Regions from separate parts of the Arthrobacter sp. GW822-FHT05G07 genome, predicted to be linked through region 1. Evidence: riboswitches for the same ligand, from Rfam matches in the RefSeq annotation. Region 1 holds a riboswitch; the other holds the start of a gene.
The links. Region 1 has a riboswitch for glycine ahead of gcvP (aminomethyl-transferring glycine dehydrogenase). Riboswitches for the same ligand answer to the same signal wherever they lie in the genome.

Region 1 (4,919 bases):
TTCCGCGGGAGGGCGTTCCGATCGGTTTCGTCTTTGGGTTTGAAGGAGGATCCTGGGCCCGCGCCGAATACGACCACGCGGACGGCTTCCTTTCAGTCGGCTTCCCGATGAAATCCGACGAGGCCCTTGCCGAGGAGATTGTTGACTGGATCGGTGACGCCAGCCGAAGGTCAGGCACGCGTCACATTCCCGCACCCGCGGACCTGATGGCAGCCATCAGTGAAGGGGCCAACATCACTGTGGAAGTACTCGGGGCTATTTGTGGTCCGGGTATCGGGGACCTCGAAGCCGGGGTGGCCGCAGCCCGGAACTTCTTGGAGCCGAAGAACAGCAGTGCGGACTGACAGCCGGCGTAGACAAAAAGCAGCGCCGACCGAAGCTGTCTAGCTTCAGTCGGCGCTGTGCCTTTACTGCGCCTTCGGCACACGCCGGAGCACGACGGCGGCGAGCACTGCCGCACCAGCCATCAGTACCAGCCCAATCGCCGCAGTGATGTGAACACCGGACTCGAAAGCTGTCCGGGCGGCATGTGTCAATGCCTCTGACAACGGGGCCGGAAGTGCGGCCGCCGCATCAACAGCGCCGGCCAGCGTTTCCGTGGAATTCCCGGCAGCCTGCTCCGAGATGCCGTCCGGAATGATCAGGTTGTGCTGGTAGGACGCCGTGAGGATGGAGCCGAGTACAGCGGTTCCCAGGAGCGATCCCAGCTCGTAGCCGGTCTCGGAGATGGCCGAGGCCGCTCCGGACTTGTCTGCCGGCACTGAAGCCAGGATGAGGTCATTGGAGATGGTCTCCGCGGCACCCACACCAACAGCCAGGACGGTCAGGGCCGACAACAGGAACACGGGCCCGCTGCCGTGATCGCCCACTACGACGATCAGATAACCCACGGCGCTCAGCGTCAGCCCGGCAGCCACAACAGACCCTGGCCGCACGCGCTTGACCAGCGGTACCACCAGCAGGCCGGCGATGACCGTAGCCAGGAGGGCGGGGATCATCGCGATGCCTGCCTCCATGGGGGACTGACCTTCAACCAGCTGCAGGTGCTGGGCGAAGAAGTAGATGAATCCGGTCATGGAGAAGAGGGACAGCACATTGGCCACGATGGCTGTGCTGAACACCTTGTTCTTGAACAAGGCGACATCGAGCATGGGGCTCTCGATCCGCTGCTGGCGGCGAACGAACAGGATGCCCATCACCACGCCGAAGCCCATGAAGGCTGCTGCAGAGGCTCCGAAGCCATGCACCGCGAATTCCTTGATGCCGTAAACAAATGGAGCCATGGTGACAACGGACAGGACGATGCTCGGCACGTCCACGCGTCCCGGGTTGGAGTCCCTGGACTCCGGAATCAGGACCCGGCCGAAAGCCAGGAGCGGGAGGAGCAGGAAAGCTGCCACAAGGAAGACGGCACCCCACCAGAAGTGTTCAACCAGCCAACCGCCGAAGATCGGACCGAGGGCGGCACCGCCGGAGAAGCCGGCAGCCCAGACAGCGATCGCGAGCCGGCGACGGTTCGGGTCGGTAAAGATGTTCCGGATCAGGGAGAGCGTGGAGGGCATCAGCATGGCGCCGAAGACGCCAAGGCCGGCGCGTCCGGCAATTAGCCATTCCGCGGTCGGGGCGAATGCCGTAGCGGCCGACACTGCAGCGAAGCCTGTGCTGCCGATCAGCAGCAACCGGCGTCGTCCGATCCTGTCGCCCAGGTTACCCATGGAAACCAGCAGCGCAGCCAGTACCAGGGGATAGGCGTCCACGATCCAGAGAAGTTGGACGCCGCCAACCTCCAGGGATCGGGCAATCTCGGGCAGGGCAAAGGTGAGCGCGGTGTTGTCGACGGCCACCAGCAGCACCGGGAACATCAGGAGCGCCAGAGCCGTCCAATCGCGCCACGGTGCTGCCTGGCCCTTAACGGGACGAGCGGAACGGGGTGCTTGGGTTGAGGACGGCGAGTACATGTCACTTACTGTACCGTCCAGACGGTACAGTTTCAAATGGAACCCCCCAAGCCTTTAGGGAATGATGTACCTATGCCACGAAAACCAGTTGCCCGGGATGCCGTCCTGGATGCCTACGAAGCCCTCCTTATTGAGGTAGGGGAGCGGGCTGCCACTCTCGATGCGGTTGCCAAGCGCGCAGGGGTGTCCAAAGGTGGGCTGCTGTACCACTTTCCCAATAAGGAAGCGCTGACCACGGCCCTTTTGGAGCGCCTGGACCTGCTCGCCGATGAAGATACCGAACTGATGAAGGCAGCACCGGATGGTTCGGCTGCCTACTTCATCAGGTCCTCGCTCTGGGCAGATACGCCCATGGATCGGGCCTTCGTCGCCGCTACCAGGCTGGCTGAGGTGGCTCACGAGGAAACCCGCCGCAGGTTTGCTGCTATCCAGCAACGGTGGCTGGACGTGCTGGCGGAGGATGTTGGACCCGAGGTTGCCAAAGCTGTGAGTTACATGGGCGACGGCCTCTATTTCAATGCGATTTTTGAAGGCGGGCAGGAGGGCGGAAACGCCGGGCGGGAGGCCGACGTCGAAATCCTGCTGGGAGTCCTCGAGCGGCTACGGAAGTAGCGATTCATCCATTTGCTGCAGCGCCCCGGACGTAGGACAATTAACCCTTGTGGCGTGCCCAACGCGGTGCCCACACACAACTGAACATGCCTTTGATCTGCGGCGGGAGAGTCCTGCAAGCAAGTGATGCAGGCGCCGTAGGAGCAAACCCTCCCCAGGAATCTCTCAGGCCCACGCACCGCCGCGGCGAGGCAACTCTGGAAAGCAGCAGGCACGGAACCCACCTCAGGGTGAAAGTGCTGTGCTCACCGACGGTGCAAGCGATGGTTGTTCACGCAACGCGCGGAAACTCTCAGGTCCAATACAGAGCGGGGAGGAACCCAGCCGCTGTGGCGTACCCAAACGCTGCCCAAGTAATGGAGTTCCTTCGTGACGGTTAGTTCTGCCTCCACCACCTTCGTCGATCGGCATATCGGCGCCCGCCGCCAGGCCGACATTGAGACCATGCTCAAGTCCGTCGGCTACGACACCGTCGATTCGCTGGTCGACACCGCCGTCCCGAACGACATCCGCCAGGATGTCGCCCTCACCCTTCAGAACGCACTGAGTGAAGTTGAAGTTCTGGCTGAGCTGCGCAAGCTCGCTTCCAAGAACAAGACCGCCGTTCAGATGATCGGCCAGGGCTACTACGACACCGTGACGCCGCCGGTGATCCGCCGCAACATCCTCGAGTCCCCAGCCTGGTACACCGCCTACACCCCCTACCAGCCGGAAATCTCGCAGGGCCGCCTCGAAGCGCTGCTCAATTTCCAGACCATGGTCCAGGACCTGGTGGGCCTGCCGATCGCCAACGCCTCGCTCCTGGACGAAGCAACGGCTGTGGCCGAGGCCGTCCTCATGATGCGCCGCGCCAACAAGAACAAGGCCGTTCAGGATGGCAAGACCGTCCTCGACGCAGACTGCCTCCCGCAGACCATCGCCATCGTCAAGGGCCGCGCCGAAGCGCTCGGCTTCGAGGTTGAGGTCGCTGACCTTTCCCTTGGCCTCCCGGAAGGTGCCATCAACGGCGTCGTCCTCCAGCAGCCCGGCGTGTCCGGCCGCGTGTTCGACCACTCCGCCGTGATCGCTGACGCCAAGGAACGCGGCGCGCTGGTGACCGTCGCTGCCGACCTCCTCTCACTGACCCTCATCACCCCTCCAGGTGAGCAGGGCGCCGACATCGCCGTTGGTTCCGCACAGCGCCTGGGTGTTCCGCTCTTCTTCGGCGGCCCGCACGCCGCGTACATGGCCGTCCAAAAGGGCCTGGAGCGTTCCATGCCCGGCCGTCTGGTGGGCGTTTCCAAGGACGACGCCGGTGTCCCCGCCTACCGCTTGGCGCTGCAGACCCGCGAGCAGCACATCCGCCGCGAGAAGGCCACGTCCAACATCTGTACCGCGCAAGCGCTGCTCGCCATCGTGGCCTCAATGTATGCCGTCTACCACGGCCCCGAGGGCTTGAAGGCGATCGCCGAAACCGCTCACGGTCACGCCCGTACCCTTGCAGCGTCCCTGAAGGCTGCCGGCGTCGAGGTCCTTCACGGTTCCTTCTTCGACACCATCACCGTCCGCGTCCCCGGTAAGGCTGCCGAGATCATCGCCGCAGCGGAGGCCAAGGGCATCAACCTGCGCGGCATCGACGCTGACACTCTGGGAATTTCCGTCGATGAGACCACTACATCTGAAATTGTCGGCGGTCTCCTTGATGTCTTCGGCGCTTCGGTCACTGAAGCCGCTGAAGGCTTTGCGCTTGAAGGTTCCGTTGAGCGTACGAGCGACTTCATGCAGCACCCCGTGTTCAACACGCACCGCTCCGAAACCCAGCTCCTGCGCTACATCCGCAAGCTCTCGGACCGCGACCTCGCGCTGGATCGCACCATGATCCCGCTGGGATCGTGCACCATGAAGCTGAACGCCACAGCCGAGATGGAAGCCATCTCCTGGCCGGAGTTCGCCTCCATCCACCCGTTCGCTCCGGATTCCCAGACTGAGGGCTGGCGTGAACTCATCACCGACCTCGAAGCACAGCTGACCGAAATCACCGGCTACGACCAAGTCTCCATCCAGCCGAACGCCGGTTCCCAAGGTGAGCTCGCCGGACTGCTGGCCATCCGCGGCTATCACCTGTCCCGTGGCGACGAACAGCGCAACGTCTGCCTCATCCCCGCCTCAGCCCACGGCACCAACGCAGCGTCGGCAGTCCTGGCCGGCATGAAGGTGGTTGTGGTTGCCACGGCACCCGATGGCACCATCGATCACGTTGACCTCAAGAACAAGATCGAAGCTAACCGGGACGCCCTCTCGGCCATCATGATCACCTACCCGTCCACGCACGGTGTGTACGACGCCGACGTCCGGGAAGTCTGCGACGCC
Region 2 (4,919 bases), on a different contig from region 1:
CGGTGAGGTAGCTTTCCCAGGTGGTGCGGCGCCAGAGGCCCTTGGGGTGTTCCTGGTCTTTCCAGAAGTTGTAGTAGAAATCGCCTCGTTTGGAGACCATTGCGATGCGATCGGTGGAGTCGAGGACCTCCAAGATGCCGGCCTCAACGGCCTCATATTCGGCGTCCTCCAAGAGTTCCTCGGTGCGGGCGTTCTGCTCGCGGACCCACGCCAGCTGCTCTTCGCCGTGGATGTCCTCGAGCCAGACGTTTTCGTCCGTGGGTTCGGGCGCGACGTCCGCTGCGTGGCGGGGGCCGGAGGCCGGCGCAGCGTCATTCTCGGGGAGTGGCGTCGGATCAGCTTCTGTGGTGGTCATCGCCCCATCCAAGCAACACTGTTCAACGGTAAGCAAGTCACGCAGAAGTTAGGCTTGAGCGTGGCTAAATCCCAAACCAACCGTGTTGCCCTGATTGGGGCCGGCCCTCGGGGCACCAGTGTCCTTGAGCGGTTGCTCGCGAATTGGGCTGCGGACAGCCCGCACGGCACCACGTTGCACATCGACGTCGTGGATCCTTATCCGGCCGGTTCGGGTCATGTGTGGCAGCCGGAGCAGTCACGACTGTTCCTCATGAACACCCAGTCGTTCTATCCCACGCTTATTCCGGAGGACCCCGAGCTCGCACCGCCGCTCGCGGGTGGTTCGTTCGATCAATGGCGTGAGGCCCGTCGTCGTGATTGCATGGGACTGAACGACGCCGAAAAGGCGGAGCTTTCCACCCTCGAATCGCACAACTTTCCCAGCCGCGCGATCTACGGGCGCTACCTTCGCCAGACTCTGGACGGATTGCTGGAACGGCTGCCCGACGGCGTCAAGGTCACCTTCCATGAGACGCTCGCCGTTGCTGCGCGCCCCGTAGCGGACGGGTTCGACGTCGAACTCGCCAGCGGTGCGACGCTCACCGTCGGTTCCGTGGTCCTCGCCCTGGGTCACATCGAGTCCCGGCTGAACCCTGAGCAGCGGTCCTTCAAGAGTGCCGCGGACGAACAGGGCCTGCTGTACTTCCCGCCTGCTCCGCCGGCTGACGTTGATTGGCAGGCTGTGCCGGACAATGAGCCCGTGCTGGTCCGCGGCATGGGCTTGAACTTCTTCGATGTCATGGGCCAGTTGACGGAGGCCCGCGGCGGCAAGTTCGTTGAGGCTGGTTCGCCCGGCGCGGGCATCCTCGAGTACCGGGCATCGGGCAGGGAGCCCCGGATCATTGCTGCGTCCCGCAGGGGCACCCCGTATCGTGCCAAGGCGGGGCTGGCGGGCTACTACCCCAGCAGCATCACCATGCGCTACCTGACGGAAGATGCCGTGGACCGGTTCCGTGCAGCGGGTATCCAGCCGGGCTTCGATCATGACCTTTGGCCTCTGCTTCACCGTGATGCACTCTGGGCCTACTATTCAACGCTTGCACGGTCCCAGCCCGCCGCGATCAAGGACCCCGCACAGTTCCTGGCTGACCTGGAGGACGCGCTCCAACCACATGCGCACACCACGGCGAACTGGGAAATAAAGGTGGGAGACGTGGTGGAAAAGCACGTCGTTGCCTCCCGTCGGCTGAACCTGAGAGGGCTCGCAGCGCCGCTCGCAGGCCGTACCTTTGCTTCCCGGAGCGAGTTGGATGACGCAATCACGGCCTACCTTGATGATGATGCCCGACGATCTGCACTCGGCGAGGCGGACCCCGTCAAGATGGCCATCGGCGCCCTCCACACCGGCCGGGCCATCCTCAAATCCGTCGTGGCGGATGGCGGAATCACCGATGAGTCCTGGCTGGCGGGTTTGCGCGGCTGGTTCGAGTCGTTCGTGGAAGGCCTCGCCAGCGGAGCGCCAGCCCTGCGATCGGAGCAGTTGGCCGCTTTGGCGCGTGCCGGCGTCGTAAGTTTCGTGGGACCGGATCCGAAGTTCAGTGTGGACCGGGGTGCCAAGCTGTTCCGGGCGGTTTCGCCGTGGGTTCACGACGGTCCGGTTGAAGCGCGGACGCTTATCGAGGCGATGTCGCCGGCAAACAGGGTGGGCATCAACCTCTCGCCGCTGCTGGAACAGCTCATGTCCGACGGGCTGGTCCGCACCAAGATCATGATGAGTGTTGAGGGCACGCCCATGCAGACCACCGGCCTGGACGTGGAACCCCATCCTTACAGGCCTCTGGCTGCCAACGGATCCATCACCAGGAACTTGTATGTCCTTGGCCTGCAATTGTCCGCTTCGCAGTGGGGGACAGCCATCGCTGCCGAGGCCAGGCCGCGCACCGGACCCGCCTACGCGAGCGGCCAGCGGACGCTCCGCGATGCTGATGAGATTGCGCGTAGCATTCTGTGCCGCTAGGGACGTGGGGTTGCACCTCTACCCGACCTTGGCTACTGTGTGAGCTGCATCACCCACTTGGGTGTGCGCGCTTTTGATCTGCGGCGGGAGAGTCCTGCCGGTACATCCCGTCAGGCGCCGTAGGAGCAAACCCTCCCCAGGAATCTCTCAGGCCCATGTACCGCCGCGGCGAGGCAACTCTGGAAAGCAGTCCGGTCACCGGGCTCACCGAAGGTGCAAGCCTTCCTGCCCTGCAGGAAGGCGGAAACTCTCAGGTCCACGTACAGAGCGGGGAGGAACCCGAATCAATGTGGCACCCCGTGCCGCCTGAACGATGGAGTTCCTTTGACGATTCAGCGCCCGCCTTCCACCGGCACAGATTTACCCCACCTCGAGCGACAACTCAGCAACCGCCACATCCAGCTCATCGCCATCGGCGGAGCCATTGGCACCGGCCTCTTCATGGGATCCGGCAAGACCATTTCCGCTGCCGGCCCATCCGTCATCTTCGTGTACATGATCATCGGCTTCATGCTGTTCTTCGTTATGCGCGCCATGGGCGAACTGCTGCTCAGCAACCTCAATTACAAATCCTTCAGCGACTTCGCCGCCGACCTCCTGGGACCGTGGGCCGGCTTCTTCACCGGCTGGACTTACTGGTTCTGCTGGGTGATCACCGGGATCGCGGACGTGATCGCAATCGCGGGGTATTCCCAGGAACTTTGGCCCTCCCTGCCCCTCTGGGTGCCGGGCCTGATCACCATCGGCATCCTCCTGCTCCTGAACCTCGCCACCGTGAAAGCCTTCGGTGAGACGGAGTTCTGGTTCGCCCTCATCAAGATCGTGGCCATTGCGGCGCTCATCATCGTTGGCCTATTCATGATTTTCAGCGGCTTCCAGTCCGACGCCGGACCGGCCAGCTTCACCAACCTGTGGAGCCACGGCGGCTTCTTCCCGAATGAATTCATGGGCTTCGTGGCCGGCTTCCAGATCGCCGTCTTCGCGTTCGTGGGCATCGAACTCGTGGGCACAACAGCTGCCGAGGCCAAGGACCCCGAGAAGAACCTCCCCAAAGCCATCAACTCCATCCCCATCCGCGTGCTGCTCTTTTATGTGGGCGCGCTGATCATCCTCATGTCCGTCACCCCGTGGACCCAGTTTGCTGCCGGACATAGCCCCTTCATCGCCATGTTCTCGCTCGCTGGTCTCGGCGCAGCGGCCACCATCGTCAACCTGGTGGTGCTGACCTCGGCCATGTCGTCGGCAAACTCTGGCATCTACTCCACGTCCCGCATGGTGTTCGGACTCGCGCAGGAAGGCGACGCACCCAAGGTTTTCGGCGCGCTGTCCGGACGCAAAGTGCCCCGCAACGCCCTGTTCCTGTCCTGCATCCTGCTGCTGTCCGGCGTCGTCCTCATGTATGCCGGCTCGGACATCGGCAAGGCGTTCGACATGGTCACTACGGTGTCCGCTGTGTGTTTCGTCTTCGTCTGGTCCATCATCCTGGCGAGCTACCTTGCCTTCCGGAAGCGCCGCCCGCACTTGCACGAGTCCTCGGCGTTCAAGATGCCCGGTGGAGTGGTGATGGTGTGGGTGGTGTTCGCGTTCTTCGCCTTCGTCCTCTGGGCTCTGACCACGCAACCGGACACGCTCGCGGCCCTGTTGGCCACGCCCGTGTGGTTCATCATTCTGGGTGTCGCCTGGTTGATTCTCCGGTGCCGTCCCGCGCACTTGGCCCGTTACGAGGAGTTCAAGGCTGAGCTCCAGCGGGATGCAGAAAGGGACCGGGAACCGGAACCCGTGAACAAGTAACCGCGCAGGCCCAAAAGGCCGCAAACCAAAGGCAGGACCCCTCACGAAGAAGATCGTGAGGGGTCCTGCCTTGTACCGGCCTCGCGGGTACTGGCCTCTCGGCCCTGTGGCTCAGGGGCGGCTAGCCCCTCAGGCACCTCTGGTACTCCAACCAGGCAAAGCCGTACCGGATCCATCCCACGATGTCGTACCACTTGGACGGCTTGACGGGTGCGGTGCACTGCGGCGGGTTGGTGCCGCTTTCCGCCACGTTCACCAGCGTTTTCACCACGGTTCCGCTCTCGACGGCGGTCAGCACCAACGTGCCGGTGCCTGCAGCTGCCGCGGCGGGAACCTTGAGGTCCACCGTGGCGGTGCCCGCGGTCACCGGGACCGAACCGAGTGCCGATTCCGAGCCCTTGCCATCGACGAACACTGCATTCAGCGTTGCGTTGGCCGGGCTGCCGATGGAGGTGAGGTTCAGCTTGGAGATGGCCAGCGTAATGGACTCTCCGGCCTTGACCTCAGCCGCCGTGGAGTTGGCCACGGCAACGGAACGGCGTGCGAAGTCGGGCGAAACAGGGTTGTGCTCGCGCAGGTACTTGATCCACGCATCGCGGTCCACCAAGCCCGTGTCTTTGGTGTTGGTCCCTTCCTTGAAGACCCGGAAGTTGTCACCGCCGGTAGCCAGGAAGCTGAACGTCCCGATCCTGTACTGCTTGGCAGGATCGAGCACAGCACCGTTCACCCAGATGCCGGTGATGCGGTCACCTGCGGCGCGGGCGGCGTCGTAGGT

Region 2: another riboswitch for glycine. It lies ahead of cycA (D-serine/D-alanine/glycine transporter); the one in region 1 lies ahead of gcvP (aminomethyl-transferring glycine dehydrogenase).

What each region holds. Positions count from the first base shown of each region.
Region 1 is NZ_JBXALT010000001.1:565,374-570,292, reverse strand. It holds gene AC1RJY_RS02510 (hypothetical protein) at 1-344, shown strand, start outside; gene AC1RJY_RS02505 (MFS transporter) at 408-1,958, opposite strand; gene AC1RJY_RS02500 (TetR/AcrR family transcriptional regulator) at 2,031-2,570, shown strand; glycine riboswitch at 2,664-2,761, shown strand; gene gcvP (aminomethyl-transferring glycine dehydrogenase) at 2,940-4,919, shown strand, end outside.
Region 2 is NZ_JBXALT010000007.1:272,262-277,180, forward strand. It holds gene AC1RJY_RS14095 (prolyl oligopeptidase family serine peptidase) at 1-355, opposite strand, end outside; gene AC1RJY_RS14100 (FAD/NAD(P)-binding protein) at 416-2,353, shown strand; glycine riboswitch at 2,428-2,526, shown strand; gene cycA (D-serine/D-alanine/glycine transporter) at 2,678-4,144, shown strand; gene AC1RJY_RS14110 (ExeM/NucH family extracellular endonuclease) at 4,266-4,919, opposite strand, start outside.